Regions from separate parts of the Marinomonas sp. A3A genome, predicted to be linked through region 2. Evidence: riboswitches for the same ligand, from Rfam matches in the RefSeq annotation. Region 2 holds a riboswitch; the other holds the start of a gene.
What was found. A riboswitch is a leader RNA that binds a small molecule or an ion and turns the genes downstream of it on or off. The one in region 2 is predicted to bind FMN.

Region 1: it holds a riboswitch for FMN, as region 2 does, so the genes downstream of both, CYL31_RS01450 (DMT family transporter) here and CYL31_RS06715 (6,7-dimethyl-8-ribityllumazine synthase) in region 2, are expected to answer to the same signal.

What each region holds. Positions count from the first base shown of each region.
Region 1 covers NZ_CP025532.1:325,760-342,418, forward strand. Annotated here, with positions in the region: gene CYL31_RS01430 (ATP-grasp domain-containing protein) at 1-455, opposite strand, end outside; gene CYL31_RS01435 (hypothetical protein) at 590-1,027, opposite strand; gene CYL31_RS01440 (phosphatase PAP2 family protein) at 1,257-3,245, opposite strand; gene rarD (EamA family transporter RarD) at 3,415-4,329, opposite strand; FMN riboswitch at 4,562-4,756, shown strand; gene CYL31_RS01450 (DMT family transporter) at 4,874-5,800, shown strand; gene CYL31_RS01455 (EamA family transporter) at 5,946-6,848, shown strand; gene CYL31_RS01460 (GlxA family transcriptional regulator) at 6,852-7,835, shown strand; gene CYL31_RS01465 (MFS transporter) at 7,980-9,197, shown strand; gene CYL31_RS01470 (dihydrolipoyl dehydrogenase family protein) at 9,385-11,535, shown strand; gene CYL31_RS01475 (DUF547 domain-containing protein) at 11,540-12,358, shown strand; gene CYL31_RS01480 (LysR family transcriptional regulator) at 12,353-13,261, opposite strand; gene CYL31_RS01485 (sulfite exporter TauE/SafE family protein) at 13,391-14,116, shown strand; gene CYL31_RS01490 (ABC transporter permease) at 14,119-14,970, opposite strand; gene CYL31_RS01495 (ABC transporter permease) at 14,970-15,818, opposite strand; gene CYL31_RS01500 (ABC transporter substrate-binding protein) at 15,946-16,659, opposite strand, start outside.
Region 2 covers NZ_CP025532.1:1,431,529-1,448,187, reverse strand. Annotated here, with positions in the region: gene CYL31_RS06750 (hypothetical protein) at 1-1,140, shown strand, start outside; gene CYL31_RS06745 (sirohydrochlorin chelatase) at 1,209-2,453, opposite strand; gene cobN (cobaltochelatase subunit CobN) at 2,537-6,433, opposite strand; gene cobW (cobalamin biosynthesis protein CobW) at 6,526-7,608, opposite strand; gene cobM (precorrin-4 C(11)-methyltransferase) at 7,647-8,420, opposite strand; gene cobJ (precorrin-3B C(17)-methyltransferase) at 8,447-9,223, opposite strand; gene CYL31_RS06720 (MliC family protein) at 9,336-9,701, opposite strand; FMN riboswitch at 9,980-10,141, shown strand; gene CYL31_RS06715 (6,7-dimethyl-8-ribityllumazine synthase) at 10,263-10,754, shown strand; gene CYL31_RS06710 (leucine-rich repeat-containing protein kinase family protein) at 10,847-12,088, opposite strand; gene CYL31_RS06705 (DinB family protein) at 12,131-12,664, opposite strand; gene CYL31_RS06700 (DUF1304 domain-containing protein) at 12,690-13,049, opposite strand; gene CYL31_RS06695 (DUF2496 domain-containing protein) at 13,183-13,359, opposite strand; gene tmpT (thiopurine S-methyltransferase) at 13,532-14,170, shown strand; gene CYL31_RS06685 (YgiQ family radical SAM protein) at 14,320-16,560, shown strand.

The DNA of each region.
Region 1 (16,659 bases), 1.1 Mb from region 2:
TCTCTGTCTATTGGTAAATATTCCTGCACATATAAAACATCGGTTTGAGCAACATAATCGCGCCACTGACCAATCGTTTCTATGAGAAATACACCATTTCCCATGCTGCTGCGTGGGATTTTAGCCACAAAAGGTGATGGCATTTCATCCCAAATTTTTTCCGCCTCATAAGGCGTGTTGGCGGAAATAATCGTATAAGGATGTTGTTGTGGTGCGATAGTACGAAATGTTCGCGTCATCTCGACCTTGTCGTGACCAATCATGTATGACGCAAGGCTTGGAAAAATGCGTTTCTTAAGTCCAAAAACCAAAGCGGTGAGCTGCCAATATTGTGGAAATAGCAGCCAATCGGCTTCTTTGATTTCCTCCAAATGATCGTACATGGATTCAGGCTTTATGTATTTAACCTGAGGTAAGTGGAGGGTTCTTAGGGCGTCAAACGAGATGATCTTCATTATGTATAATCAGTAGCCAAACATGCCGCGATTGTGAGGCTTGGAGGTTAAAAAAGAAACAAAAAAGAGAGCGATTTTGCATATTTTTTTAGATCCAAAAACACTCTCTTTCTAGCATCTTTATTCTGCAAATATTAGTGTTCTCTAGGCGCATATTTGAGAAATACACCAAGAGAAATCAGCAGGAACCCCGCACTGGCGACAATCGCCACCGGATAATACAAATTTCCTGCCATATCAAGTTGGCTGTATTTAATCACCATGATGAGACCTTCTAAGGCCATGCCAACACACACAGTGCCTATAAAACGCGGTAACGTACGTCTGAGCAGGACAATAACGTCATGCTCGTTATCACTGCCGTACTCTTTATTGATGACCATCGCCAGTTCAAACACGGCAATAGCAATGATGTTGGAATTGATAATTTTGATGATAACTTGGGTAAGGCTTTCGCCGTGACGATATTCATTGATGGCGCCACCAAAGCTGGCAAGCACCACGAAACCCGAAAGTGTGAAGAAAATAGTTGCGAATGTTTTGGCAAAGGTTTTTTGGATATTAATACTCATTGGAAGAAACCATCTTGTTGGAGATATTCCTAACAATAGGGCTTTGTGAGTGAATAAATAGACTGATCAATACGTTACCGCGAAGCTTCCTTGTTGATGACGGGGAAACTGCAGTCTTTACGGATTGTTCTTGCTCGCAAAAAATAATGGCCACAAAGAAGGGAGCGAAGAGAAAAAAGAAGAAAAGACGAACGATTAGACTCGCCTTTTCTTCTGATCGGTTAGAAAGTTATTCTTTGACTAACAGTGTCAGTCCTGTGTCGTCGTATAGGACTGATGCTTTAAAGCCTTCGGTGATGACTTTGTCAAAGGTTCCTTCAAATTGATCTGCTGAAATCAGCCTGATGCGATCTCCAGCAACGGGCTTGCTATGTTGCGGTTTAACGACAATATCGCCGCCAGTAATGACTGTTTTGCTGTTTACCTTTAGTTGCTCTTGCTTAGTTTGTGAAAGTGACAAGGTAAGCACACCGTCTTGCTGAGTGTAATTATTCACCGTAAGCCCAGTATTAACGAGCAACGAGCCGCCTTCTACAAGCACATTACCAGAACCAAAAGCTTTGCTTGATTGAGCTTCTAACGTGCCTTCTTTCAGAATTGTGCCACCTTCATAGGAATTATTCCCCGTTAAGGTTAGCCAGCCCGAGCCTTGCTTAGTTAATAAGCCGTTGCCACTAATATCGTTGCGCCACCAATCATGAGCATTGAAGCGGCCTTTTGATGCGTCCATGGTGACAGTCACATCGCCTAGAAACGCGCCATAACCATCGGAAGCTGTCACGTAGTCTAAGCGGCCCCAGCCATTTGATTCATCTAGTACCGGGTAACCAGAATCAATGGATGTGGTATAAAGCACCGCGCGACGTTGTTCTGCAGTCAGATAAGGTTGGCGAGTTTCTAAAATAACTTCGGCACCTTTTGGCACAATAGGCGCTTGACCAACTTTGCTCTTGTCTTGAGTAAAACCATAAGTCATGCGAAAGCGGTATAGCGCTTTGTTGTGATCATGGTCTGCCCAGCGATCATTGTTGTCCGCTTGGTGAGCCAGTTCGTAAAGCGATTGGCTGCCAGAGAGTTTAGAGAAATAGTCTGCTGAGTTCTCATAAGCTGCTTGCTTGAGTTCAGAATTTTGGCTATTGGCCAGTGCCGCTGCGGCAACGACTTGAGATTGAATACGGCCGCCGATGACATCGAAGGGGGAATGCATGCCTGCCACGATACGACTCTCACCAAGTTCAGAGCCACGAGTGACCATCTCTGCGAATCGTTCTGGGAAAGCGTATGCGTAGGCCCAGGACGCTAGGTATCCTGCGTTGGTGTGACCACTTGGGAAAGCGCCATCTTTGCGTCGGCCATCTTGGGCTTTGCGTCGTTGATATTTAAGTGAAGGAACAATAGCGACGTTGGTATCGTAAAGCTCGAATGTTTTATCACCCAGAGTTTCTGTATCTGCCACGCCATCTTTATTAGCATCCAAGGGGATGACTTGTCCTTTGTCATTCATGCGCCACGGGCGAGGTGAAGAGAATACATACTTTGATGGTGAGGTTGACGCTGAACTTTCCCGTAGCAAATGTACTAAATCAACGACTTTGCCTAGCTCAGAAGATGATAAGCCTTTTGCCTTGTCATCGTCACCGCCTTCGGAATAATCTAGGGTTGCGTTGGCGTCAAAATAAGCTGGATCGGACGATGCTCTAGTGACATCGCTAATCGTATGAAGAGATAAATTCGAATTTGCTTGAGCGCCTTTTATATAGGCATTAGCAAGCGGGCCAAAACCATCGATAACACTGAAGTTCTTATCGCGACGATCATCTAAATAAGCATCCAGCGTTTGCTGATAAGTTCGATGATTAGTCACTTTCACCACATAAGCGATGTTTTCTTGCCAAGCCGTTTTATTGAGGATTTTTTCCTGACTAAAATCCGCGGGACCTTTGCTGTTTGCGCCACCTTTTGCCCATTGTTCATCGCCTTGAGTCCATACCTGATTAAACCCAGAAAGCAGTACAAGAATCGGATTATAGGCTGGATTGTATTTATGCTCGTTGCCGTTGTTTGCAATATTGTCTACGGCGGGTAGAGGAAAGGAAACGCTTGGCTCTGGCACGTTTTGCTCATAACCCAGACCTGTTGGCATATTTGTGGGTGAAGCGCTTGTTGATTGCGTGCTTTGTTGGCTTGCACAGGCGCTAAGTAGCGCTATGGTGCTCATGGCTAAAGCCATAGGTTTTAGGACCGTGTTAACGTTTAAGTGCCTTGTTTTCATAAGCTAGAGTCTCCATTTTTCTATTTATTAATACATCTCACTTACAGGTTACATTAGGGTTATTAACGTTTTATGAGAGGAAATAACTCATCATGAGTCATCTCCTTCGAAAAGCTTAGATAGTCTCTTTCGGGGTAATCAGTTTTGCAGCTTTGGTTTTGCGAATGCGGCGAATAGAATCCACAATTAGCATGGCAAGCGCTGACCAGATCAGTACAAAGGTGGTGAATTTTTCAGGGCTGAGTGGCTCGTCGTACAGAAATACTGCTAGGAAAAACATGCCAGTTGGCCCTATATACTGGAAGAAGCCAAGCGTCACCATACTCACTCGATTCGCAGCGGCTGCGAAGCACATTAGTGGCACCATGGTAATTGGCCCTGAGGCGAATAACAGCCAATTTACAGTGCTGCTGTTTTCAAACATATTGGCACTTGGTGAGTCGCTGAGCATTAAATAGGCGAGAGCGAAAGGCAATAAAATAGCGGTCTCAATAGCCATCCCTGTGAAACTATCGACGGCTACTTTTTTACGCACTAGCCCATAAAAACCAAAAGTAATAGCGAGTGATAAAGCGACCCAAGGCAATGAGCCAAATTGAATGACCTCAAAAACAACCGCGCAGAAGCATAAAATCACCGCGGCCTTACGGACTATATCTAACTTTTCTTTGAAGAAAATCACGCCTAATAAAATACTAATGAGAGGGTTGATGTAATAACCCAAGCTAGCACTGAGCATCTTGTTATTTTGTACTGCCCAAATAAAAGTACCCCAGTTAAAAGCAATAAGCACGGTCGAAACCAGCATAGCTAATAAAGTCTTGGGCGAACTTAGTACGGTTTTTAATGCCTTGGTGTAACGCAGCAGAATAATTAACACAAGAACCAGCAGGCATGACCAAATAACACGATGTGCGAGAATTTCTTGGGCAGGGACAAACGACATTTCTTTAAAATAGATTGGCGCGATGGCCCATAAAATAAACGCCGTTAACGCGTAAAAAATGCCACTTTTGGAAGAAGTTTGCATTGAAGCCGTCCTGTTCAATGATTATTTTTTTAGGAAATAGAGTGTATATCAATACTGGTTAAATGGTCAGATTTTTGTTTGGGCCTTTGCTCGCAATATACTACAAAGCAATTTAGTACAAAGGCCTCACTAGGTTTTATATTTGAAATAGACTCTTTTATTAGTGTGAACGCCGAACTCATTGCCTAAGCAGGATGATGGGTTTAAAGTTAGACAGTAATTTTTTACATTAATCGAACTTCGGGGCGGGGCGAAATTCCCCACCGGCGGTAATTTGCTTGGTTGAATAATCCAGTAAACAGCCCGCGAGCGCCTTGTTTCTTACTTAAGAAAAGCATCTTAAGAAATGCCTTTTAAGGAGCAAGGGTCAGCAGATCTGGTGAGACTCCAGAGCCGACGGTCATAGTCCGGATGATAGAAGATCGACCAAGCCTTTGTTGCGCCTGTTTTTCAGGGGCTTCTGAGCTGTGCTTTTTTGCGTACAGATCTTGGTAGTATTTGTTCTCATCACCCCTGTACATCTTGATATTTGGAGAAACCAAAGATGGCAGGCACTTTCTTTATCATGATCGCGTGTTTCACGTGGGCACTTGATACCTTAATTCGTTACCCCTTGCTGGGTGCGGGTTATTCCACTCTGCAAATTGTTTTAATCGAACACCTTACCTTAGTGCTGTTTGTCAGTCCTATGCTATGGCGCTACCGCCATGTTTATCGTCATATGTCGATAGGCGGCTTTTCGTGCTTGTTTTTTATTGGCGGCATTGGTTCTGCAATGGGTACCTTGGCGTTTACCGAAGCCTTTCATTACTTGAATCCAACTGTGGTGATCTTGCTGCAAAAATTACAGCCAATCGTGGCAATTTTGTTGGCTTATTGGTTGCTAAAAGAACGCATTGAAGGGCACTTTGTGCAATGGGCAGCGGTCATCTTATTAGGCAGCTTCGTGATGATGTGGCCAGACTTACGTCAACTGGGTGACGCACAATGGCATTATTCAAGCGACACCACGAGCATTTTAAAAGGTTATGGTTACACGCTCATTGCGGTCATCGCATGGGGGGCGGCAACGGTCTGTGGCAAGTATTTGTCTTATCAACACATGCCAGCCAACGCGATCATGTCAGGCCGTTTTGTGGCTGGATTATTGGTGTTATTACCAATGGCGTTATCACAGTCTGATACCTTGGTCGCGATGAAATCGATTGATCTTAGTCTTGCCGTTGCCATGGCGTTGCTCAGTGGTTTTATCGGCATGTGGTTCTATTACCAAGGGCTGAAAACGGTTCCCGCGCAACTTGCTACCTTGGCTGAACTGTCTTTCCCTGTATTCGCCGCTGCCATCAACTGGCTTTTCCTTGATATGGGCTTAACGGCTTATCAAATCATCGGCGGCTTGATGTTAATTCTTGGCAACATCGGCTTGCGCATGAAAGAACTGAGAAAAGCGGAACTAGCGACAGCGGTTTAGTAGTTTTTATTACTTATTTTTAAATGGTCTGGGAGATTATCTGTCAGACCATTTGTCATGTCCTTTTTGACCCTACGGTCTGCCCTCGTTTCGATTAAGTTGCGATTTTATAGTGCTTCTATCAAATTTAATGGTGGAACGTATTATGACGTTTAAAGACAGTGTATTGGCTCTGGTTATTATCCTCGCTTGGGGATTAAACTTTGTGGTGATTTCTTTTGGCCTTGGTGAAGTGCCTCCGTTGTTGTTGGGTGGATTGCGGTTTTTAGCTGTGGCGTTTGTGGGATGTTTGTTGGTGAAGCGGCCAAATATTCCGCTGAAGTGGTGGTGCATTTATGCGCTACCAATGGGGTTTATGCAGTTCGCCTTTTTGTTTATGGCGATGGCGAATGGTATGCCCGCTGGGTTGGCGTCTTTGGTATTGCAGTCTCAGGCGTTGTTTACCATGGTATTTGCGTTGGTGTTTCTGAAAGAAGGTGTGCGTTTTCATCAAGTGTTGGCAATTTCGTTAGCCGGTAGCGGTTTGCTGATGATTGCGCTGGTGTCTGGCGTAGGCGATATGACGTTATTTGGTTTTGTCCTGACTTTGTTTGCCGCCGCCAGTTGGGCGATGGGCAATATTAGCGCTCGTACAATGAGCCAGAAAGGTTTTTCGGTAAATGTGAACCTGGTTATTTGGAGTGCTTGGGTTCCGCCCTTGCCTTTTTTTGTCTGCTCTTGGTTTATGGAAGGGCCTGAGTTGATGCAATCGGCTTTACTTAGTATGAGTTGGGTGTCTATTGGCGCTTTGGTTTATCTTGCTTTGGTAGCGACTATTTTAGGCTACTCTTTATGGGGATATTTAATGAGCCGTTATCCTGCCAGTCAGGTTGCGCCTTTGACCTTGGGTGTGCCTGTCGTGGGTTTGAGTTTTGCGTCGATAATATTGGATGAAAGTCTATTACCACTACAATGGATCGGTGTTTGTTTTGTATTGGTTGGTTTGTTGGTTAATACCTTTGGTACTCGGTTCTTTTATCAGTTAAAAACAATCTTTAAAGAGGCATAAAGCGTGTCCGCGATAGCTAAGATTCATGTCTATTTTATTATGCTACCAAATAGCGTTTTGTTGGATACGATTGGCCCAGCGGAAGCCTTTCAATATGCAAATCGTTTTGTTTCAGGAGTTGAGTTTGAGGGGCAGAGGCAATTTGAATTGCATTTTGTTGGCCCCGAAACAAAGGTTGAAAATACCTTGGGTTTGACTATTCAAGTGGCGTCATTACCCGATGTTATAGAGGCTAATAGCTGGGTTGTAAGTACCGGTTTGGCGGGTGAATTCATTGATTTGGATTCGTCTTGCATGGAAGCAACTGTGAACTGGTTAGGTCAGCAGAAACATTGTATTGGCCGCTATATTAGTATTTGTGCGGGGACTTTATTGTTTGCTAAGGCTGGTCTTTTAGACGGACGAGTCTGTACGACTCACCATATGCATATAGACGAACTGCAAGAGGCAGCGCCTAGCGCTAAGGTGCTTGCTAATCGATTGTTTACTGTAGATGGTGATTTTTATAGCAGTGCTGGTGTGACGGCAGGTATTGATTTAGCTCTGTATCTAATACAACAGGAATTTGGCTTTAATTGTGCGAGTCAGGTAGCGCGTCATATGGTGCTGTTTTCTCGTCGTGGCCCCAATGATCCGAGTCAATCTCCGTGGTTAGAAAACCGCAATCACTTCCATCAAAGTGTACATCGTGTGCAAGATGCTATTCAGGTTGATCCTGTTCGTGATTGGTCATTGGAATGTTTAGCTGAGGTCGCCCAATGTAGCCCGCGACACCTTGTGCGCTTGTTTAAAGAAAGCGCGGGAGTGACGACACGAGAATATATTCATAAACTGCGCCTTGCTTTAGCAATGCAACTTTTACAAAGTTCTTCTCTGCCTATAGAAAATGTCGCAGAACGTTGCGGCTTCGACGATCCAAGGCAGTTTCGTCGACTTTGGGCGAGACATCACTCACTTCCTCCTTCTCACTATCGAGAAAAGCAATAATCATTTTTCCCTATCTATTAGAAATACCTGCCCATCTTTGGTGCTTTTTGCTTTAGAATAGCGCCCATAAATTGTCCACTAGGTCAGCTTTTTGTATCTCTTCATGTGCATATGGCTTGATTAATATTGTTAAAAGGAAAATCAATGTCCAGCTCTTCCTCTACTTCTAATAACTTCTCAATCACTGAGCCTAAAACCCAGTGGCTGGAAGTCATTTTACTTTGGATCGCGGGTATTTCTGCGGCGATGCAGTTTGCCAAGTTCTCTGTTTCGTTTGATGGTTTGCTTGAGCATTATCAAATGGGTGCGACGTCAACAGGAGCGGCGCTTTCCGCAGTGGGGATTGCTGGTTTGGTGTTTGGTGTGTCGGCGGGCATGATTGCCAGTCGAGTTGGCTATTTGAAGGTATTGGTGGGCGCTTTACTGCTAGGCGGTTGCTTGTCTTTGATTCAATCCACTCTGCCGCCTTTTAATCTGTTATTTGTGACACGCATGTTGGAAGGCTTTTCTCAGTTAGGTGTGGTTGTCGCGGCACCAACTTTGATTGCCAAGTTAAGTGCGCCACAACACAAGTCTTTGACCATGGGGATTTGGGGCACCTTCTTTGGCGTTGCTTTTGCGTTATGTGGCTGGGCTGGGAAGAATATTTTAGATCAATATGGTTTGCAGACTTTATTTTTAAGCCATGGCGTTTTTATCACCACAATCGGTGTGGTGTTGTTCTTCAAGCTAAGAAAAAATCCGGTTTTGGATTTGGTACCAGTGACAGAAATGCAGGATGGCTTCTTGAGACAGATGATAAAAATTTATCGTAATCCTCGCGCTTTATTGCCTAGTTGTGTGTTCTTGTTTTATACCTGCACACTTGTGTCTGTGTTGACCTACGTGCCTGGTTTGATTGGCGATTCGACACTACAGAAGTTGATGATGGTTGTGTTGCCACTCATTAGTACTAGCGGTACTTTTTTGGCGGGCGCCATTGCGCAATATCTGATGCGTCCGCAAAGAGTCGCATTGATGGCGTATTTTGGCGTTGCCAGCAGTGCGGTAGTTTTGTCATTAATCAGTGGCTCGGCTGAACTCTTCTGTGTTGTGGTTGGTGTGATGGTGTTGTTTCTAGGAATGGTACCTGGCTCTGCGTTGGCGATGATTCCAACACTTGCTCGTAACCCAAGTGAACAAGCGCAAGGTTATGGCTTACTTGCTCAGTTTGGTAATATTGGTGCGACGGTTGGGCCACCGACGTTCGCAACGGCAATCGCGATTTATGGTCTTTCTGGCTTGGTCATATTAATTTTGTGTATTTGCTGTTTTGGTGTGTTATTTAGCCTTTGGGCTGGTCGTATTAAAGCCGTTTTATAAGCCGCGATTTTTCTGTTTTCCGCGTTTGAGTCTGTCAGACGCGGCTTCATTTTCTGCTCTTAGTGGATTATTGAAAAAATAATCCTTCTTGCTGTAATAATTCCAGTCTGTATTCTGTCTAAATACCATTAACGAATTGATTAATTGTATTTTCCCCGAGTCGCAAGGCTCTTTCGGAGTTCTACTAATGAAAAAAATTGGATTGCTGGTACTCATTGCAGCATTGGCGGCGGGCTTTTTCTATTTCGATTTACACCAGCTATTAACGCTAGAAGGCTTGAAGTCTGGCCTTACGCAGTTTGATGCTTGGCGTGATGAGAGTCCGTTATTGGTTGGTGGTGCGTTTTTGCTGTTGTACGTTGTCGTTACCGCTTTGTCTTTGCCTGGTGCGGCGATCATGACATTGGCGGCTGGTGCTTTGTTTGGTTTGGCTTGGGGCACGCTGATCGTGTCTTTTGCCAGTTCCATTGGTGCAACACTGGCGTTTCTGGTTTCTCGCTATCTACTTCAAGACACAGTGCAAAAACGCTTTGGTGATCGTTTAAAAGCCTTTAACGAAGGCATTGCGAGAGACGGCGCCTTTTATTTATTCACCCTTCGTCTTGTGCCTATCTTCCCTTTTTTCTTGATTAACTTGCTGATGGGTTTGACGACCATCCGTGCTTTTACTTTTTACTGGGTCAGCCAAGTGGGTATGTTCGCGGGCACCTTGGTGTACGTTAACGCAGGGACTCAATTGGGTCAGTTAGAGAGTTTGTCGGGCATTTTATCGCCTTCGTTATTATTGTCTTTTGTCTTGTTGGGAGTGTTTCCTCTTATCGCGAAAAAAATAGTCGATGTAGTGAAAGCGCGTCGCGTTTATGCTGGATTTACCAAGCCAAAATCCTTTGATCGAAATTTGATTGTTATTGGTGCTGGGGCTGGTGGCTTAGTGAGTGCTTACATTGCAGCCACAGTGAAAGCCAAAGTGACCTTGATTGAAGCTAACAAAATGGGAGGTGATTGCTTAAATTACGGCTGTATTCCGAGTAAGGCATTGATCAAAAGTGCGAAAGTCGCACATCAAATGCGCCATGCTGAAAACTATGGTTTGAACAGCAGCGAGCCGACGTTTTCGTTCAAAAAAGTCATGCAGCGAATCCACGATGTGATTGCGACAATTGAGCCTCACGATAGCGTTGAGCGTTACAGCAAAATGGGTGTCGATGTGGTGCAGGGTTACGCCAAGTTGATTGACCCTTGGACGGTAGAAATTCAACGACATGAAGGCGACACGCAACGTTTGACGGCGCGCAGTATTGTGTTGGCAACCGGCGCTCGCCCTTTTGTGCCGAATCTGCCAGGTTTAGACGAGGTGGGTTATTACACCAGCGATACCATGTGGGACGCCTTTGCTAAGTTCGATGAGCCGCCGAAGCGCCTTGTGGTTTTAGGTGGTGGCCCGATTGGTTGTGAATTAGCGCAGAGCTTTGCTCGTTTAGGGTCCAAGGTTACACAAGTGGAACGCTCGGCTCGTATTATGGGCCGAGAAGACGAAGAAGTGTCCAAGCTGGCACAAGAAAGCTTAATTCAAGATGGCGTAATCATGCTGACTTCTCACAGTGCCGTACGTTGTGAAAAAGAAGGCGAGGTGAAGCGTTTGATCGTTGAGCATGATGGACAAGAATCGATCATTGAGTTTGATGCGCTCATCTGTGCAGTTGGCCGCGAAGCGCGTCTGGAAGGTTATGGCTTGGAGAACCTTGGCATTGAGACTAAAGGTACCATCGTCACTAACGATTATCTGGAAACGCTCTATCCCAATATTTTTGCCGCGGGCGATGTGGCAGGCCCTTATCAGTTTACTCACGTTGCGGCTCACCAAGCTTGGTACGCGGCGGTAAATGCTTTGTTCGGATCTCTGAAAAAATTCCGTGTCGATTATCGAGTGATTCCTTGGACGACGTTTGTTGATCCTGAAGTGGCGCGAGTGGGCTTGAGTGAACAAGACGCCAAAGACCAAGGCATTGCTTATGAAATGGTGCGTTACGAATTGGATGACTTGGATCGCGCCATTGCCGATAGTGCGGCAAAAGGCTTTGTCAAAGTGCTGACGGTGCCGGGCAAAGATAAGATCTTGGGCGTGACCATTGTTGGCGAACACGCTGGGGATTTGTTGGCAGAATTTGTACTGGCGATGAAGCATGGTCTTGGTCTGAATAAAGTCCTCGGCACGATTCATACTTATCCAACATGGGCGGAAGCCAACAAATACGCCGCAGGTGAATGGAAGCGTGCTCACGCGCCACAGCGTATTTTGAATTGGCTGGAAAAATACCACACTTGGCGACGAGGTTAATTCGATGAAAACGCTTCGTTTATTGGTTTTGACTTTGCTGAGTCTCATCCTCACTGGCTTGTTCAGCGCTCAGGTAAGCGCGGCAAACGCATTTGATCATAGTCAATGGGGTGCATTGCTAAAACAGCATGTGTTGCCGCTCAATGGCGGTCAGGCAAGCCAAGTGGATTATCAAGGCTTTGCCGATGATAAGGCGCAACTGGATCGCTACTTAGCGGATTTGTCTCAAGTAGCGACCCCTGAGTTTGATGATTGGTCTAAAGACGAGCAATTGGCGTTTTTGATCAACGCGTACAATGCCTGGACGGTGGATTTGATTCTTACCCAGTGGCCGGATTTGGATTCGATTAAAGATCTCGGCAGCTTTTTTAGTTCGCCGTGGAGTCAGTCTTTTATTCCGCTATTGGGTGAAACTCGATCTTTGGATGATATCGAACATACCTTGATTCGTGGTTCAGATCGTTATCAAGACCCACGCATTCATTTCGCGGTGAATTGTGCGAGTATCGGTTGTCCTGCGCTTCGTAATGAAGCTTATACGGGCAAGCGTTTAGATGCTCAGCTAGACGAACAAACGCGACTTTTCTTGCAAGATCGCAGTCGGAATCGAATAGATAATGGCAAGCTAGCGTTGTCGTCGATTTTCAAATGGTATCGAGAAGACTTCGAAAAAGGCTGGAAGGGCTATTCATCGTTGGAACAGTTTTTAGTCGATCACGCAGTGGATTTGTCTTTAAACCCTGAAGAGGTTCAGAAGCTTAAAGACAAGGATATGACCCCCCGTTTTCTAGATTACGATTGGTCGTTGAATCGTACTTTATAAATCGCTTCCCGTGCTGTTAGAAAAGCCTTTCATCATTTCCCAGAATGCGTTCGCTTGCGAACTCTGGGTTTGATGGCGTAAGCGAATCATAAAAATGGGCAGCTGATTCTGTGAGGTAAAATTCTCCACTTCAATCGGCACCAGTTGTCCGTTACTCAATTCTGCCTGAATGCAATGCTTCGGCATGCGTGCCCAACCAAGTCCGTGCACCAACAAGGTTTTCTTCGCTTGAAAATCGTTTACGTACCAGCGTTTGCCTGTTGGTAAAACGTACCTATGGCCATTTTCTGAGACATTGGCCGTGGTGTCGTTGACCAAAATTTGGGGAATGGCGTACAAGGATTGTTGCTTGATCTTGGTGTCGCTGGCGTTAAGCGTAGCAAGTAATTCTGGGCTGATCACAGCCATCATGGTGATTTTATTCAGTTCGATAAAGGCGTGTCTGTCATCGAGCCCGTATCGTGGGCCAATGGCGATTTCACATTTGTTCTTGGCGAGCTTTTCTTGCACGCCATAAAGGTGATCTGTGGTGATGTCTAAGGCGATATTAGCGTGATGGTGCTGAAAGGCTTTAATGCGTGACATGCAGTTATCGTCTAACGCCATTTGACTTAAACAGAGCTGCAGTGGCGCTTCTGTGCCTTGGGCGAGGTCATTGCCTAAATTTTCCAGCTGCAGAGCCTGAGACATGAGTTTTTGGCTTTGCAGGAAAAAGGCATGGCCTTCAGGTGTTAGTGTCGGCCGATAGCTGTTACGGTCGAACAACAAAAAACCAAATTGTTCTTCTAATGCTTTTACGGCCGCGCTAATGCCTGGTTGAGTTTTGTGAATGGCGTCTGCGGCGGATCGAAAACTGCCCGTTTCGACCACGGCAATAAAGGCTCTTAATTGATCCAGTTTCATGATGGTCTCAAGATGATTATTAATTGGGATCGTTTTGATAATAAAACGAGATTATTTATTGTTCATTATTTGCCGTATTATTGCACGCATAAAACGAGTTATGTCGTGAGATATTTGAAGGAGTGGAACGTGGACATTACGGTTATTGTGTTATTTCTAGCGGGTTTAATTACCGGCTTTTCTAAGTTTTCTGTTGGCGGCATGGGATTATTGGTCCTGCCCATTGTGATGATTGCTGTCCCAGGGCCTGAGGCGTTAGCCATTTTATTACCTCTGTATATTATTACCGATATTATGGCGGTGTTTAGCTATAGGTCTAAAATCGCTTGGTCTGTTTTAGCGCGCTTTTTGCCTTTGGCTTTTCTCGGGGTGTTTGTCGCCAGCCATTTCCTCGCAAACATTAACGCGGAGCAGTTTGTGAGCTTTCTAGGTGTGATGATTATTGCCATGATTGCGCTGGGCCTTTATCTAGATTACCGCCCAACGTCTTTTATGCAGAAGCCGCTGGCGGCTTATTCCATGGGGTTTATTGGTGGCATTGTGACCATGATGGCCAACGCTGCAGGGCCGATATTTAGCCTGTTCCTATTGGAACAAAAGCTCGATAAAGAAACTTATGTCAGCACCCGCGCGTGGGCATTTTTCATTATTAACGTGGTAAAACTGCCATTTTATATCAGCCTTGGCTTGCTTTCAGTCGAGAGCACAAAAACCAGCTTATACGCGGTGCCTGGATTGGTTATAGGTTCTTTCATCGGCTACTACGTATTAAAAAAAGTGAACCCAATCCAATTCAAATGGTTAATTCGTATTATGTCGACGGTCGCAGCCTTGAAGCTGTTTCTGTTTTCATAGTGTTATTTGCCTAGTTTAGATAGCATCTCAGGTTTCATAAATTTGTGAATGATGACCATAAATAGGATGGACGGCACAAGAAGAATTAATGCGGTGATTGAGGCTATCTGATAGTTCCCTTCCATACTGGCGGTGTACAGCAAGAGTGGCAATGTGCTGATATTCGGCGAACCAACAAAGAAAGTCCCGGTAAATTCGTCTAATGACTCTAAGAAGACAAAAATACAGCTGGCGATTAACCCCGGTGCTGCTTGTGGTAATACGATATGAAAGAAGGTGTAGAAAGGCCCTGCCCCCAAATTCCGTGACGCACGCTCTAGCATTGGGTCAGTTGATGAAAATGCTGCGACACTGATCCAGATAGAAAACATCAAACCATGAACGCTATGAACTATGATCACACCAGGTAAGGTACCGTTTAAGCCAAATTCATAAAACAGCCGAGCGATGTTCATGTACACGGTTAGATTTGGAAATGCTTGAGGAATTAAAAACAGTAACATCCAAAAAATACGTAATGGCATACTGCGTTTGGAGAGAGCATAGCCCGCCGGAATTGAGACGATCATACAAACCACCACGGTTAATACCGCAATCAGTAAGCTGGTAAATAATGAACCAGACACATCGCTATAAGGGTTAAACACTTGCTGCCAATATTTGAATCCCCATTGGCTGGGGAGCGCATGCGGAAAGTACCAACTCTCCGTTACGGTCCAAATCAGTAAGTTCATGATTGGGCCAAATAACGCCAGTGCGAGCAATAAGATAAAGGCACATTGTAGCCAGAAGCTGAATCGCATAGTGCGAATGTTGAGCTTGTCTAGTAAGGCTTTAGTTTGTGGATAGATCATCAGTTAGCCCCTTTTTCTTTGAGATTTTGGCGCAGATAAAACCAAGCCAAGCCAGCGCAAATACAGTACGACACCAAGCCTAGCGCGTTCGCCACGTGATAATCGCCGTAAGAGTTGATACGGAACGCCATATCCGCTGTCATCATAGTAGGCGAGCCTGTGCCTATCATCAGTGGAACGGATAATACCGACATCATGGTGACAATGGATAAAACCATGGCGACACCCAGCGTCGGAATAATTTGTGGCAAGATGATTTGAAATAAAATGCGAAAACGCGAAGCGCCTAAATTGCGAGCGGCACGAATTTGAGAGTCGTCCAGGGCGGCCATGGCGCCAGAGATTAATAAGGTTGAAAAGGCCAATTGCTTCCAGACAAAGGTAATAATAATGCCGCTCCAGCCAAGGAAAGACACAGTATCCATGGGCGTTAGTAAGCCAGAAGCGACAAAGGCATTGTTCATTAAGCCATTTTTCGCCAAAAAGGTGCGCATCATTTGCGCGGTGACGATAAAGGGAATGAATAAAGGCAAACGATAAAGAAAGCCCAGTATCTTCGTCAAAGAACGAAATGGCGATAAGGTAATTAACGCGGCAATGGTAATGGATAATACCGCCAAAATGGCGACCGAAATCAACACAATGATGATGGTAAAAAGGATGTCATTTGAGTAAAGCTCAAAGGCTTTGCTTAAATGGCTGAGCGTAAAACCGCCATCATCTAATGTCATGGCTGAATAGAGCGAAAAGCACAATGGGTATAAGAAAAAGATACCGACCATGAGCGCGGCTGGGGCGATTAACCAAAGAGGATTCTTTAGTAGATTGCGTGATGTTGTTTGACGCATGTTTATTTCCAATGAGCAATACAAGAGAAAATGGCCCTGAGCCGCTTAATATAGGGAATGCGTGCTCAGGGCTTAGGTTGAACGAGTACTTCGCTCAGTGATTTAGTTCACTATCCAGTTCACTGATCTAGTTAGAAACGTTCCGCTCGTAGCCTTCTTTGATGTCATCAAAGTAGGGTCCAATTGGGAAGCTTTTGCCATATTTAGATAAATCGTTCGGTGTGATTTCTGCGAACAATTTTTCCCATGTGGCTTTATCAAGCTTGGCTTCTACATAATTCGCATCAATGCCTGGATACCAGTTGAACTGCTTTACAATGCCGTTGGCTTGAATTTCTGGGCTGGTGGCTAACTCAATGAACTCGCGAGCCAGTTGAGGGTGCGCAGCTTTGGTTGGCGTCACGTAGTACATTGGCTGACCTGGCATGCCTGGTGCAATCAAAGAGAGTTTGAGCGAAGGTGGGATCTTGCCTTGCTCTTTCCAGCTGTAGAACATGTCGACCCAAACCGGCCCCATGAAAATCTCACCACGGTTTAGCATGTCTAACGTGCCTGCGTTGCCCGGTGTGAAAGTGATGTTCTTGTTGAACTCTTTTAGTTCGGCAAAGGCCTTATCCCAAGACGATTCGACATTTTTATCATATGGCGCAGAAGACAGTCTTTCTGCATCTGTGCCATAAGCATAAATCCAACCAGTTACGAAGCTAACGCCAGACATGCCGTTCTTGATGCCGTTATAGCCAAACGCTTTAGGGTGCTTTTGCGTCCACTTAACCAATTCGTCATAAGACGTTGGTGGGTTTGTAACGAAATCACTGTTATAAGCGATGGCGGTTTGGCT
Region 2 (16,659 bases):
AAAAAAGTGACGCAAGGCATAGAAGAAGAACTAGATTGGTTCGCTACAAAAGAAGTCACCGATGCAAACGAAGCCTTAGCTGAAGCAAAAGAGTACTACGCAAAATTTGAATTCGACCCTTCAGAAGCAAATAGCAGTACAGGTTTTTTTAGCTCGACAACCAACATTACTGCCGCAGAAGAAGGTATCAGTAAATTCAATGAACATATGACAAAAGCCACTAATATCAAAGCTGCAGCGCTATCAGCGTTAGCAGAAGCATTTGACTATCGTGAACAGCTAAAAAAAATTGATGCTCAAAAATACTTCCCAAGCACAGTTAAAGAGCTAGAAGGTGATCTTAAAAAACTGGTAGATCAAGTTTCAAACGAGAGAGTTGAAGCAGCAATAAGTGCACAACCTGCCTTGCTAGCCAAGCAACGCGCTCTCGAAGTAAAAACAGTAACGGCCATCTATCTTACCGACGCTAAGAAAGACCTAGATAGGCTTGTTAAAGCAGGCACAGCGCAACACGCACCAAAGTCCTTATCTCAAGCCTCTGCTTCACTAACAGCTGTCACCGCATTTATTGTCGCTGAGCCAAGATCCATCGACAAAATCAAAATGCAAGCGGAAGAAGCAATGTTTTTAATTAACAGAGCAGAACAAATAGCGCTAACAGTTAAAAATCTTAAAGCACTACAACAAAAAGATTACGAAGATTATGCCATCAGCTATGAAAAAATCCTGCTCGAAATAAGTAATGCGCTTAATGCAGAAGATCGTCGTGATTTAGCCTTCGAAGAACAAGGAAAAGCATTGATAGCCTTTATCGAAGCAAATCTGAAGGATCAAGAAGCATCTGTTCAAGCGCAGCAAAAACTACGCAAAGAACTGAAAAATCAAACATCTTATACCGAACTATTGGAAGAGAAAATTAGTACTCTTAACGCTAATTTAGCCAATGCCAAAAAATCGTTAGCGGACCTATTATCTGAAAAAGAAGCGACAGAGAAAGCGGCGATAGAAAAGGCTGCTAAAGCGAAACAAACGATAGCAGAGCAAGAAAAATTAAAAGTAGAAGAAGCGAAAGTAGAGGCAAAAGCTCCAGCTGAAATTAAAACAGAAACAGAACAAGCAGAAAGTACAACAGCTCAATAACGTGCTTTATAAAACATAAAAAAAACCAGAGCATGAGCTCTGGTTTTTTTTGATCTCAATAATATCTACTATCGATGAGCAAAAGCCGTCTTAGTACAATCCCCTTCGATTTTGTCTTTTTCTTCTTCCAAAATCTCATCAGTAAATTGTCCCATGAAACAACAGCAGATTCCCTCGCCAATCATGGTTCGCGGCCCCATTGGGTGACCAATGTGCTTGTACACACCATGACTGTGACCATGAGAGTGATCGTGTGAATGGCCATGACTATGAGAGTGTCCATGACTGTGATCATGTGAGTGACCGTGGTCATGAGAGTGATCATGATGTTTCAATACCAATGAATGTCCATGATCAGCATGATCGAGCGCTTGAACTAGATTAGTAAAGTGTTTGGTATCAAATTCCGATAAGCCTTGCGTATCATCTTGTGGATCAACAAATTCGGCATGGTGATGATGAACATCCACTTCGCCCGCCGCAAGACGACGTTTAAAGGAGTTCATTAGGGTTTCTTCACCCGTTTGTAATTCCCCCTGCATAATTTCTTCCACACGGTTTTGGAAGGCATCGATGACACGAGGATGATCATTTAAATAAGGTGTTTGAATGAAATCAATACTTGGATTTTCTTGAGCCACCTTATCAACGTAACCTTGGATACGCTTGATCAAACGACCAGTAAACAAGAAATATGGCGCCACAACGATACGTTTAAAGCCAAGCTTCATTAGCTTTTCAAGGCCCACGCCAACAGACGGGTAAGTCACGCCAGAATAGACGGTATCAGCCCAACCAAAACCCATATTTTCGTTAACAATGCGCGTTAGCTTAGCCGCTTCAGCATTGGCAGAGGTATCGGACGTACCACGACCAACCACCACCAACATGGTGTCATAAAGGTTTTGAGGTGGATTCTCAGGATCGAGACCAAGAGATTCGTAAATACGCGCTTGGAACGCTTCTACCATGTCATCTTGCAAACCTAATTCACGCCCATAAGTGACTTTTAAACCTGGGTGTTTTTCTTCGTAAGTCGTCAAAACGGAAGGAATATCATTTTTTGCATGAGTAGCAGCGAACAACATACCCGGCACCGCGTAGATTTCCTCGACTCCTTGGCTCACCAAACTATCTAAGCCCATATGAATATTCGGTGCAGAAAACTCTAGAAAGCCGTACTCCACAGGAAGATCGGGATAACGCGCTTTGAGTCCTTTCGCTACTAGGCCAAATTCACGTTCTGCGTCTTTATCACGACTGCCGTGACCACAAATCATAATGCCCTTTTTGGCCTGTTCTTTATTGCTCATTATTTCTCTCTACTTTAAATCGTCTTAGCTGATAGTAAGTGTAACGACTAACAGCAAGGTTACCAGCGCTCTTCTGCCCAAGATCACTGACGTTGTTCTTGCTGCTGATCTAAATCAAGCAACAAGGATTGAATTTTTTCTCGGTGCGCATCGGCATTTTGCCACATGCCACGCTGTATGGCTTCTAATAAGCGCTCACCCATTTCTTCTAGCGCGTGAGGATTATTATCGCGCATAAAAGCTTGGTTGTCTGGATCAAGCAACAATCGATCGGTCACTTGCTCATATTGATAATCCGCCACAAGATCCGTCGTCGCATCGTAGGCGAATAAATAATCCACGGTAGCGGTCATTTCAAACGCACCTTTGTAGCCATGAGTTTGCATGGCTTCGATCCATTTCGGGTTTAATACTCGTGAGCGCACCACCCGATTAAGCTCTTCTTTTAAGGTACGAATTTTTGGTGAACTCGGGTTAGAGTGATCACTATGATAAACACTGGGCGCTTGACCACTAAACTCGGTGACAGCGTTGGTCATGCCTCCTTGGAATTGATAATAATCGTCTGAATCGAGAATATCGTGCTCGCGGTTATCTTGGTTTTGCACCACCGCATCCAGTTGAGACAAGCGCTCAACAAAGGCGTCTTTCGCTTCGACACCTTCGCCTTGGCTCTTAACGCCATCGTTATCAGTGTCATCGCTATAAGAACCATAAGCATAACCGCCCCAGTTTACATACGCTTCGGCAAGATCCGCTTTGGTGTCCCAACAACGCTCATCAATAAGACCTTGCAACCCCGCACCATAAGCCCCAGGTTTACTTCCGAATACACGATAAGTCGCTTGACGATTCGCCTCAACTTCACTCATGCCTTGAGCAAGTAGTTTGCTTTTTCGCGCTTCCACATTGGCACGAATCACATTGCCTGTGCCGGGTTCTTGGTAGCTTGCGATGGCTTGCACGGCCGCATCATAGAGTCGCATTACGTTGGCAAAAGCATCACGAAAGAAGCCGGAGACTCGCAAAGTCACATCCACTCGTGGACGGCCTAATTGCATACAAGACAAGATTTCAAAGTCCGTCACACGGTTTGATCCTGGCGCCCAAATCGGACGAATACCCATCAGCGCAAAAGCTTGAGCAATATCATCGCCGCCAGTTCGCATGGTGGCGGTTCCCCATACGGACAAACCCAAATCTTTTGGATAATCGCCATGCTCCTGTAGGTGTCGTTGAATCAGCGCTTCGGCCGACATCTGACCAATCGCCCAGGCCGCAGGCGATGGAATAGCGCGATTATCCACCGAGAAAAAATTTCGCCCAGTAGGCAAGGTATCGAGCCGCCCACGTGTCGGCGCGCCACTTGGGCCAGGGGGAATAAATCCACCCGCCAAACCTGTTATTAACGCTTGAATTTCATCATGAGCACTTTGCTGCAAAGCGACCAACAAGCGTTTTTTACTGTGGGCTAATAAAGCGGCTGTTTGAGGTAACTTTGCTGCCAACTTGTCTATGGAGTGAGCCCCGATTAGATGACTCAATACCAATTCTTTTGCAAATAATTCCAATCGCTCTTTAGTATCCGCATGGGTACGCCAGGCAAGTTCACTAATGGATTGTAAAAGCTCAGGCTTATTCCCTAACCAAGGCGTTCGTTCACTTTTCATTGGATCGAAACCGTCTTGCTCCAATGAAAGATCATTGACTAACCCATGAAGTATCCCTTGGCTGGTTATCTCACTACCTCGCGGTAAACGTAACAAAGCCACCAGAGTGTCGGCGAGTTTATCGTCTTCGGGTAATTCTCCTAGACGATGCAAACCGTGACGAATTTGTGCCTCTTTTATCTCACATAAATACGTATCTAGTCCTTCCAGCACAGCATCATCATTACCGGATTCAACACAGGTAAGCTCTTCTAACAAATGGGACTCTTGAACTTTTTTAAGAATTTGCTCACGCAGCCAGGTTTCTCGACGTACGTCCATTCCCATGGCTTGATAATATTCGTCTACTAAGTTTTCTAGCTCGGCCATGTCGCCATAGGTTTCTGCACGGGTCATCGGCGGCATAAGATGATCGATAATCACAGCTTGCGTACGGCGCTTAGCTTGCGCCCCCTCACCCGGATCATTGACGATAAAAGGGTAGAAATGCGGCATCGGACCCAACGCAATATCTGGCCAGCAAGAGGCAGACAAGGCGGTTCCTTTGCCCGGCAACCATTCCAGATTACCGTGTTTGCCCACATGCACAAAAGCATCCACTTGATACACATGGCGCAACCAAAAGTAAAAAGCCAAATAACTATGAGGGGGAATCAAATCAGGGTCATGATAATTCGCCGCGAGATCCAAATTAAAACCACGAGCCGGTTGAATGCCCACAAAGGTTTCCCCAAGCCGAATACCTGCGAGCATAATACGACGCTGGCCGTTTTGCTCACGGCATTTATGATCGTCTTCTGGTGGCCCCCAGCGATCCCAAACGGCGTTTTGACATTCCAACGGGAGCTGATAGAAATACTGCAAGTAATTTTCTAAGGCGAGGCTTTGCCAGCAACCGCGCTCATGCAAGGTGTTTGGATTATTGGTCACTGCGCCGAGCAATTCTTCGATCAAGGCATTACCATGATCGGGAATATTTTCGATGGGATAACCCGCGGTTTCTAAGGCTTTTAATAAATTCACCGCCGAGGCTGGTGTGTCTAAGCCTACTCCATTACCAATACGGCCATCTTTGGTTGGGTAATTGGCTAACACAAAAGCGATGCGTTTTTGATGGTTTGGTTTGCTGGCTAAATTAGCAAAGCGTTTGGCAAGTTGAGCGACAAAACGCGCACGCTCTTGGTGTAACTCATAACGTACTAAATCGACTTGGGCAATATCGTTGTAATGACTCAAGGCTTTAAAACTCACCGCACGAGTAATGATGCGTCCGTCCATTTCCGGCAAAACGATTTGCATGGCCACATCGCGGCTGCGCAAGCCTTGAGTTTGCGCTTGCCAATCGTCTTCTGTGCTACCAGAAAGGATCAACTGCAAAACCGGAATCGGCGAAGCAAACGCGGATTGAAAGTCTGTCGGCTCAGAGGCTAAATCTGGACTACCCACTCGATTCGCCGCAAAGCCGGTGGTGTTTAAAATCACCTTGGCTTGAGTGCGTTCCACTAACGATTCGATCAAACCCACCGATACATCGTCTTTTAGAGAACTCACCGCCACAGCCAACGGCACCAGACCCTCTTGCTCTAATATTCCAATCAAGCCATCAAACATGGCTGTGTTGCCGCTTTGCAGATGAGAACGATAAAACGCCAAGATGGCAACAGGACGACCTTCCACCAGCCAGTCAGCATAGTGGCTCTGCCACTGAGTAAAACCAGATGAATAACCTGCATGATAAATCAGCGCACTGGGTAAAGGTGTTGGCTCTTGCCAAGGACAAGGTTGATCAGAGTATCGGTCGGTGAGGAAATAAAATAATTGCTGTGAGTTTGTTTGACCGCTTTCACGCAGATAGCGCCACACTCGATGGCAGTCTTCTGGTTGTGCGGTAGATACCTTCATTAGCGATGGATCTTGCGAATCATCTCCTGGCACCACAATAAGTGTTCGGCCAGCTTTCGCTTTCGCCCATTCTTGCAGGCGCTGAAAACCATACGCCCAATAATGCTCGCCGCCAAGCAGTGAAACGACGACGACTTTAGCGTGATCGAGCACCTTGTGCTCGTATAAATCGTAAGCAGCAGGTTTGACCAACTGCATCCAATTGGCAAGGCGAACACTCGGTAATCGTAGGCGCTCCAATCCATCATCGGAGCCATGGAAAGAAGCTATCTCGTCAAGCGCGCTACCAAGCGCACCAAGCACACTATCAGCAGCGGCCAAAATCACTAAGTCTGCTGGGGTTTGCCCAAGATCGACAATTCCCTCATCGTCAACAAAGCCACCCGGTTTGGCTGCTAATAAGTGCACTATTTCTCCAATTGTTTTACTAAATCAATCTTGTCATTCAGTTATTCGACACTTATTCACAGCGTCACGAGCGCAGTAGCCGTGAGCGGTGATCAAGCACTCAAAGCATCATGAAGCACATTCTCAATCTGCTCTTTACTAATACCTTTACCAATAAACACCAACTGAGTTTTACGCACTTCTTCTGGTAACCATAAACGATCAAAATAACGATCCAAACGCGTTCCAACCACTTGAAACACTTGGCGCATGGGCTTGCCATGCACTGCAGCAAAACCTTTGACACGGAAGATATTATGCTCTTCAACCAGTTGAGTAAGCGTCTCTTGCAAAAGGTCAGACTGAACTTCGCCCAATGTCACCACAAAAGAATCAAAATGATCATGGGCATGGTCATGATGTGCACCATGAGCATGATGATGATCGTGGTGGTTATGTACTTCATCAATTCGGCTTTCGGTTGCAGCGTCAATGCCTAACAAGACATCCAATGCCGCTTCGCCATTTTCGATATAAACAGTTTTTACTGTACTTGGCACTTCGTGGGCAATAATCGCTTGCACGCGTGCACGCTCTTCATCGTTGAGTAAGTCGTTTTTACTGACCACAACTAGATCGGCAGCGCTTAACTGATCATCCAGTAATTCTTGCAAGCTAGGGTCATGATCCAGACTTTCGTCCGCTTGGCGTTGTGCTTGAACTTTGTCTTCATCATGAGCAAAGCGGCCTGCAGCCACAGCAGCACCATCAACCACGGTAATCACCGCATCGACTGTGCAATGCTCTTTAATGCCAGGCCAGTTGAAGGCTTGCACCAAAGGCTTCGGTAACGCCAAGCCACTGGTTTCAATCAAGATATGATCAATATCACCACGACGAGCAACAAGCTGCTGCATCACTGGCAAAAACTCTTCTTCTACGGTGCAACAAATACAACCATTCGCCAGTTCGTAAAAACCGTCATCACTACGCTGGCTTCCCTCTTCCACACCTTCGGGGCAATCAAGAGGACAAGAGCGCAATAGATCTGAATCGATATCTAACTCGCCAAACTCATTGACGATCACGGCAATACGCTTACCAGCCGCTTGCTTTAACACATTAGATAATAAGGTTGTTTTACCACTGCCCAAAAAGCCAGTCACAATTGTTGTTGGAATTTTATTCAACTGCATGATTCATCCTTCTTACTTTAAGGGATAATATTTTAAAATTATGTTTTCTTAGACTTGTGTATCTTACGAAAGATATGCGCTTGTCCCTTGTCGTATAAATAGGAGTCTGCAAAATCTTCTGTGTCTAATACCTTCCCGACCAATATCAAACTGGTACGAGTAAATTTTTTCTCTCTTACTTTGGCAACAATATCCGCTAAAGTTCCCACGACATAGTCCTGATCTGGCCAACTTGTGCGATAACACACAGCAACCGGACAATCTTCACCATAATGAGGAATGAGTTCTTCAACAATTTTATGAATGCGAGTAATGCCAAGGTGAATGGCTAGCGTCGCGCCACTTTGCGCTAACGCGGGCAATCGCTCTCTTTCAGGAAACGGGGTTTTACCTTCATAGCGGGTCATAATGACCGTTTGGGAAACGCCCGATAAGGTCAATTCTTTGCGAAGTAATGCCGCCGACGCCGCTACCGCACTGACGCCAGGAATAACTTCGTAATCAATGTCTAACGCTTCCAAGCGGCGAATTTGCTCACCGATGGCTCCATACAAAGCAGGATCACCAGACTGCAAACGCGCAACATCCTTGCCTTCTTGCGCGGCTTTTTCAATCACAGCGGTGGTTTCATCCAGATTCATTTCTGCCGTATCATAAATAGCTTCGGCTGAACCACGCACACTATCAATCACTTGTGGTGGAATCAAAGAACCGGCATAAAGAACAATCGGACAACGCTCCATGGCTTTGACCGCTTTTACCGTCATCAAATCTGGATCGCCTGGGCCTGCGCCAATAAAGTAAACCTTCATTTATTTCCCTTATCTTTTATAAAGAACTAAAGCTTTTTGGAATAACCGCGAGGCGTGTAAATCCAGTGTTTCTGGCCGTTAACTATGTGTTTAGAGTCGGAATTGCCCACACTTACCATGGTGAACATATCGACATCTTTGGCCTCTAACTCACCCAAGGTCGTAAAGGTAATCACTTCTTCCGGACGGGTCAGCTGGCGACCAATCATCACAGGGGTACTAGCAGGGCGATATTGCAGCAAAACATCACGAGCGTGGTTAAGTTGCCAATCTCTTTTCTTTGAAACGGGATTATAAAAAGACACCACAAAGTCGCCCGCGCCACAAGCATGCAAGCGTTTATCGATGGTTTCCCAAGGGGTTAATAAATCAGAAAGAGAGATGGTACAGAAATCGTGCCCAAGCATGGCTCCAACTCGGCTAGCGCCGGCTTGCATGGCTGAAATGCCGGGGATAACTTCAATATCGACATTTAGCCATTCAGGGTGATTTTCTTTGCTTTGCAGTTGCATATCCAGCAATTCAAATACCAAAGTCGCCATGGCATATATGCCAATGTCACCACTGGAAATTAACGCAGTATTTTTTCCTTGAGCGGCCAAGTCGAGCGCCAAACGAGCACGACCAATTTCTTCACCTAGTGGCAGATTATGAAAGGTTTTTCCTTCGCTTAGCTCACCCAATAAATCTAAATAGTAGCCGTAAGCAACCCAATCACTGCAAACTGCCAATGCTTTAGTCGCATTTGGCGCCACTAAACCCAAATCACCAGGCCCCATGCCCATTACAAATAACTTGCTCATCTACTCTCTACAATATAATCAAGCGCCACAGGACGCGAATGATGCCATTGTACACGGATTGCAAATCTGACGGGATGAAAACACCACTATTTAGAATGAGAGATGTTCAGGTTTAGGATTCAATACGAACAAGACGACAATGATTTTTCTCTACACCATTAAACTCTAATTCAGCTTCATCACCATGAATCCAAAAAGATAAACCTTCGCCTAAATAAAATGCGCCAGACGCACTGATTGCATGAGTCAGTACATAGGTTTTTTCTTTCCAAGATAACTGGGCTTGCTCGGCATGAAAAAATATATTTAAAGGCATGCTATTGCAGAGATAGTCAGCCTCATTCGTTTGAGCAACGTCTTCTATCTCATACATGTCATCATTTGAAGATACGTTTTTATTAACAGAGCTGCAAGCAACTAGACCTAATAAAGAAGAAGCAAGCAAGACGCTTTGTAGAAGCAACTTTTTAATGTGCACTATGTGAGACTCCATTCTAGAACCACTTTTTCCGATACACCATTCTTGACCAAGCGGTCATTATAGTGAGCAATTTAAATTTTAACAGCTCATATTATGTAGCGCTAGATAATAAGCTCTACTAAGCATGAATCTTATATTAATTACTTTTTGCGACAATTCGGCTGCTAATTATTATTAACGGCTGAATTGTCACAAAATCACCACAATTGATAAGAATAGACGCTTTGACAGCCACAGATAAAAACGAGTATATTCTGTTTGTCGGATTTATCCGACTTCGTTCTCGGGGCGGGGTGTAATTCCCCACCGGCGGTAAAGACTTTACATAAGCTAAACTCTAAGCCCGCGAGCGCCTTTAAGAAGCCTTTCTTTTAGGGTCAGCAGATCTGGTGTGATTCCAGAGCCGACGGTTATAGTCCGGATGATAGAGAGCGCGTCAGACAAGACCTATATTGGCATGGCATTTTTTGCTGCGCCCGATTTAAGGTATGCCATTTAAAAGTGGTGTATTTGCCTGCCCGTTCGCCCTGATTCACCTTAGATATTTAGGATTAAAAAATGAATCAGAGCTCAACGAATAACATTGATTTCACTCCTGCTACAAAGCGCATTGCCATTCTTCACGCCACTTGGCACGAAGATATTGTATTAAATTGCGTTGAAGGCTTTAAAAACGAACTAGTCTCTCGCGGCTACGACGCTTCTTTAATTGACGTCATCTCAGTACCTGGTGGCTACGAAATTCCATTACAAGCAAAACTACTCGCAAAAAGTGGACAATATTCCGCTATCGCTGGAACAGCACTGGTTGTCGATGGTGGTATTTACCGTCACGATTTTGTTGCTCAGGCAATTTGTAACGCCTTAATGCAAGTTCAATTGGAAACGGAAGTACCTGTTCTAACTGCGGTATTAACCCCTCATAACTTCCATGAGCACGACGAACATAAAGAATACTTCAGCCGTCATTTTGTTAAGAAAGGTATTGAGCTTGCTAATGCTTGCGATCAAACCATTCGCTTAACAGAAAAAGCCAAACAATTGCTTTAAACTTTTGTTTTAGCATTTAAAAGTACTAAGTTCGTAAAAATGCCCCGCACCATTGATGCGGGGCATTTTTGTATTCCGATTAGTCAAATGTTTTAACAAAATGCATGTGACTGAAGCGACTTATAAAGCTCGCTACTTCTGTCTGCCTCGATACACAACCCCAACATGTCATCGATAAAAAAGCCTAAAGCTCGTCGCTCTATCTGCTCAATCCCTTGCTGTTGCAGCACTGATAAGTTGGCATATTTTGATGCCGCTCCAAAGTCGCCAAACAAAACATGACCTTCTTTATTGATCAAAGTGTTGTGAGCGTAAAGGTCACCATGGCTGACTTTTTTATCACAAAAATGTGCTACCAGCTGCTCTACTTGCTCGATAATTCTGGCAATTTTATCAATTGAAAACAGCTGGTCTTGTGCAAAAGTATCTCGAGTGCAGGACTCTAAGCTGGGCGGTTTCCCTAGATTTGTATAATGCGCAGGAATTAGCTCCATCACGAGAGCAGAACAATCACTCTCTACCACCTTGGCAAGTGGTTGAACCAGGTTATTGTGACTACCAACAGCAAGACATGCATCCAGCTCGTCCTCAGGATAACCGTCACTGGTCACCTCACCTTTGAATACTTTTACCGCTACCGAGTCTGAAAAATTAAAGACATTCTCTCGCCAAGTCGCGAGAGAAATAACGCCTGATGCCCCTTGCCCCAATACTTGATGTAATTCCAAATCACAAAATTGCACCGTTTTAAATTCATTATGCGGATCACGTTCTGCACAAAATGGATTGCCAGAGAACGCCAACCAAGCCAAGCGAGGCAACTCTAATAATGCATCAGGGAAAGCCATCAGTTGATTAGCCGAAAGGCGAACCAATTCCAAGTTGCGACAATTAACAATAGAACCCGGCAGTGACGTTAAACGATTTCCTGCTAAAGCTAGCTTCTGCAGGCGAATTAGTCTTCCAAAATCCTCTGGAAGAGAACCAATTTTGTTATCGGTAAGGATTAACCAACGGGTCTGTGTAGGCAACGAATCAGAAGACACGGTAGTAATTTGATTACTTTTAAAGCCAATCATCTCCAAGTGTTTGCATTGCCCTAGAACCTCAGGCAAATGCGTGAAGTGATTATTCGAGCAAAAAAGTATACGGAGCTTTTTTAAGCGTGATAAATCTGCTGGCAGCTCGCTTAAATTGTTATTAGATAAATCTAAAATTTCTAGGCTTTCAGCTAGATCAAAAACAGCCTCAGGAAAAGTCGTTAAATTCTCAGACAGCTGCAGGCGAACAACGCCTTTCAACTCTCCACTGTTAAGTTGGTCAAGTGTGTGCAAAATAGAACTCTTTCTAAACAAGATTTACGCTTATTATAACAATTACATGCGTGGAATGGTGGTTATCAAGTCTGTTACGCCGACATCAATACCCAGTTGAGAAAGTAAAGTGGTTATCTGGCCTCTATGATGAGTCTGATGATTAAAAAAGTGCTGTAGAGTAAAACCAAACCTTTGCGAATGATCAACACCCTTCATATTTATATACTCAAGCGCAGATGCTAGCATCTCGTCAGTTACTTCATCCATCATCGCAATAATTAGCAGATCTAATTCAAAGCGCTGGCTTTGTAATAATAGCAAATCATCAAACAACCGAGTATTAAGTGCTGCAGGTCGCTCTAGCACACGAACACGATCTAGACTAGAAAGCTCAGTGAAATGAGCTGCAAAGCGCTTCAGCCAAATAATGTCCGCCGCAAGGTTATGATTAAGCGTGCCTAGCACAGAGCCAAAAAATGCACCTTTATCTTCAACCAAATTAGCATAACTCAACTCACCAGCCGCTTTATAGATCGCCTGATTCATCCATTGATTATACGACGCCATCAGCTGCATATTTTCTTTTACCGACATAATTATCGCCCTCTTAAGGTATTTATTAAGCTGCTAGTAAAACAGCAATAAGAGCAATTAAACCCGGTAATCCTTGTACAAACAAAATCTTCTTGCTCGAGGTAATCGCGCCATAAATACCAGCAACAACCACACAGAGTAAAAAGAAAATCATTACCTGTGAGCCTGCCGCACCAAGCCACGCTCCCCACAACAAACCTGCTGCCAAAAAACCGTTATAAAGCCCTTGGTTGGCAGCCATCACCTTACTCGCTTTAGCAAAATCAGGTTTTAAGCCAAATATCTTCATACCCTTAGGCTTGTCCCAAAGAAACATCTCAATGTACATAATGTAAAGATGTAACAGGGCGACAAGAACGGTGGCAACAATTGCGATTAATTCCATAGATATACCTCTTCTTATTTTTATTCCGTTAACCAAAAAACTCAAAACCTAACACAATGCTTTTCAATTAAGGAACTGAGAAACTATTTTGCTATTCCTTGGTCTACTACATCAAGTTCGTTTTGCTCGTTACCTATTTTTCAAGCGTCACTTGCGCTTTATCATTCATTCTTTCAAGCTTCCCTTGAAAGTCTCTCAAAGCAATGGTCAAAGCGCCTACTGCGACACTTGGCTCTATGTCATTGCTTTCAAGCAGCTCAATAAGGTCAACAGCCAGCTTAATGTGATCTGGCGCGAGGTCTAAAGGCATAAAAACTCCATACGTGAGATTGCAACAATCTATATGTAAAATGCACAAAATAGGCAATTAAAAAACGTTTTTGCCGTCTATAATGGCTTTTGGCATTACGAGTTGTTCAACATAAAATAAGACAAATATAATACACATCGAACATAAACAAGCCTAATTTAACGAGGTTATCGTGATTACAAATGAATTTTGGTTGGATCGATGGAAAACTGGACGTATTGGTTTTCATCAAGAAGGCGTCAATCCGAAGCTGATAGAGTTCTGGCCTGCCTTACCCAAAGGCAGCAGAGTTCTTGTGCCTTTATGTGGTAAATCCAATGACATGATTTGGTTAGCTGAACAAGGCTATGAAGTCACAGGTGTTGAACTCTCTTCTCTGGCAGTCATTCAATTTCTAGGTGATAACGATTTAGCCTTTGAAACACATCAAGAAAGCGACCTAAAAGTTCATACCGTTGACGGTTTACCTTTACGAATTGTCGAAGGTGACTATTTCCAATTCAACGAAACTGAATTTGATGCCTGTTATGATCGTGCCGCTATGATAGCGATGCCAGATTCAAAACGTGCAGAGTACGTTGCCCACACCCTTGATCGTTTATCCTCATCTGCTTGCGTACTATTGGTGTCATTACAATATGATGGCGACAAGCAAGGGCCGCCATTTTCAGTCGATGAAGATAGTGTGATATCGCTGTGGGGGAGTCAAATTCAGAAAATCGCCTCTGAAAATCTAGCACTGACTAATCCTCAATATAAAGAGGAAGGGCACAGTGTATTTGAGGAAAGTGTGTGGCGTATTCAACCCTAGATAATATAAGGCTGAATAGACCTAGATTAGACTGTATACCCTAGGTTTTTTCTGGGATAATACGGCACAATTTTTCACCGATAATCCATGTATCCTCGTAATGATTAAAAATGCGAACTCACCATTACGCCAGATACCAAGAGTAAATAATGATCAAACGACATAAAACCGCCAAAGAGCTCTTTTCTTACCCATTGTATTGGGCTGAGTGTTATGGCGTTTCGCCCTTCCTACCAACAACCAGAGAAGAAATGGACGCTCTTGGCTGGGACAGCTGCGATGTGATCATAGTGTCAGGTGATGCTTATGTGGATCACCCTAGTTTTGGTATGGCGGTTTTAGGTCGCTTATTAGAAGCACAAGGTTATCGCGTCGGCATCATCGATCAACCTGATTGGCGTAATACTAAAGATTTCATGCGCCTTGGTCGCCCTAACCTATATTTTGGCGTTACCGCTGGCAATATGGACTCCTTGATCAATCGCTACACCGCTGATTTAAAAGTGCGTAATGACGACGCTTATACGCCTTACGGTGTTGGTGGAAAACGCCCTGATCGCGCAGTTATTGTTTACTCTCAGCGCTGTAAAGAAGCATTCCACGATGTTCCTGTCATGATTGGCGGTATTGAAGCCAGCCTTCGTCGCATTGCCCAATACGACTATTGGAGCGATGAGGTACGTCGTTCGGTACTGATCGATTCAACTGCCGATATTTTACTTTACGGTAATGCTGAACGCGCCATGATTGAAGTAACCCATCAGATGGCTATGGGCAAAACGCTTGATGAGTTAACCGACATTCGCGGTACGACTATTGTTCGAAACACCCCACCTGGCGGCTATACTGAAATCGATTCGACTCGTGTGGATTGGCCTGGAAAAGTAGATCAAATTTATAGCCCTTACGAATATATTCCAGAAGGAAAATGTCAGACTAAAGATGAAGAAGAGTCCGATGTAATGCCGATTCGAGTCATTCCCGCTCCACTGCGTCGTGGTGAAAAACTTGATCCGGAAAAAACCTATATACGCTTACCATCATTCGAAAAAGTATCTAAAGATCCTGTTTTATACGCGCACACATCACGTATTTTGCACCTTGAATCAAACCCACATAACGCACGCGCACTGATTCAAAAGCATGGCAAGAAAGAGATATGGGTTAATCCGCCACCGATTCCATTGGAAACACCAGAAATGGATGGCGTGTTTGATTTACCTTATGCGCGTGTGCCGCACCCGAAATACAAAAAAGCCCGCATTCCTGCTTATGACATGATAAAAACATCGATCAATATCATGCGCGGTTGTTTTGGTGGTTGTACTTTTTGTTCGATTACCGAGCATGAAGGACGAGTGATTCAGTCTCGTTCACACGAATCTATTTTAAAGGAAATTGAAGATATCAAGGACAAGGTGCCAGGTTTCACAGGGCATATCTCTGACCTTGGCGGACCAACTTCCAACATGTACACACTGAACTGTAACGACGACGAAGTACAAGCGTCCTGCCGTAAACTGTCTTGTGTTTATCCAACTATTTGCTCTAACTTGAATACCGACCATAGCCCTACGACGCAACTGTATCGCAAAACTCGTGCGGTTGAAGGCATTCATACCGTATCTATTGCCTCAGGTTTACGTTATGACCTTGCTGTAGAAGATCCTGAGTACGTTCGTGAACTTGTCACTCATCACGTTGGCGGCTTACTGAAAATTGCCCCTGAGCACTCAGAGCAAGGCACTTTGTCAAAAATGATGAAGCCAGGCATGGGAACTTACGATCGCTTCAAACGCATGTTTGATAAGTACTCCAAAGAAGCGGGCAAGAAGCAGCATTTAATCCCTTACTTTATCGCCGCGCATCCTGGTAGCTCTGATGAAGACATGCTTAACCTAGCTGTGTGGCTGAAAACCAATGACTTCAAACCAGACCAAGTACAAACCTTTTACCCTTCGCCAATGTCATTAGCTACAGCTATGTATCACTCTGGTAAAAACCCGCTAAAACCGGTTACTTATAAGAGTGAAGACGTTTATACCCCTAAAGACGCCAAGCAACGTACGGTACAAAAAGGCTTCTTGCGCTATCACGATCCGAGCAACTGGCAGGATCTACGTAACACTTTAATCAAAATGGGCCGTCCTGAACTTATTGGTCATGGTGATAACAAATTGGTGCCAGCGGAAGAGAAAGATAAACAAGTACGTCGTCGTCCTCAAAAAGCCAAACCTGGCCAAGCAACAGGCGCTTCCCATACATCAAACAGACCAACCATGGAAAAGAACGCTGCAGCAGAAAAAGCTCGTCGTAAAAATAACAACGGCGGCGTTGCAGCCACCCCAACAAAACGCCGCAAGACAAAAGTAAAGTCTCGCCAACAGTAACCTTATACCAGAATTAGGTGTACAGAGAGACAGGCATAAAAAAACGCGCCATGCTTATTTAACATGTGAAGTGACCCCCAATAGTTGGACAACCAATAT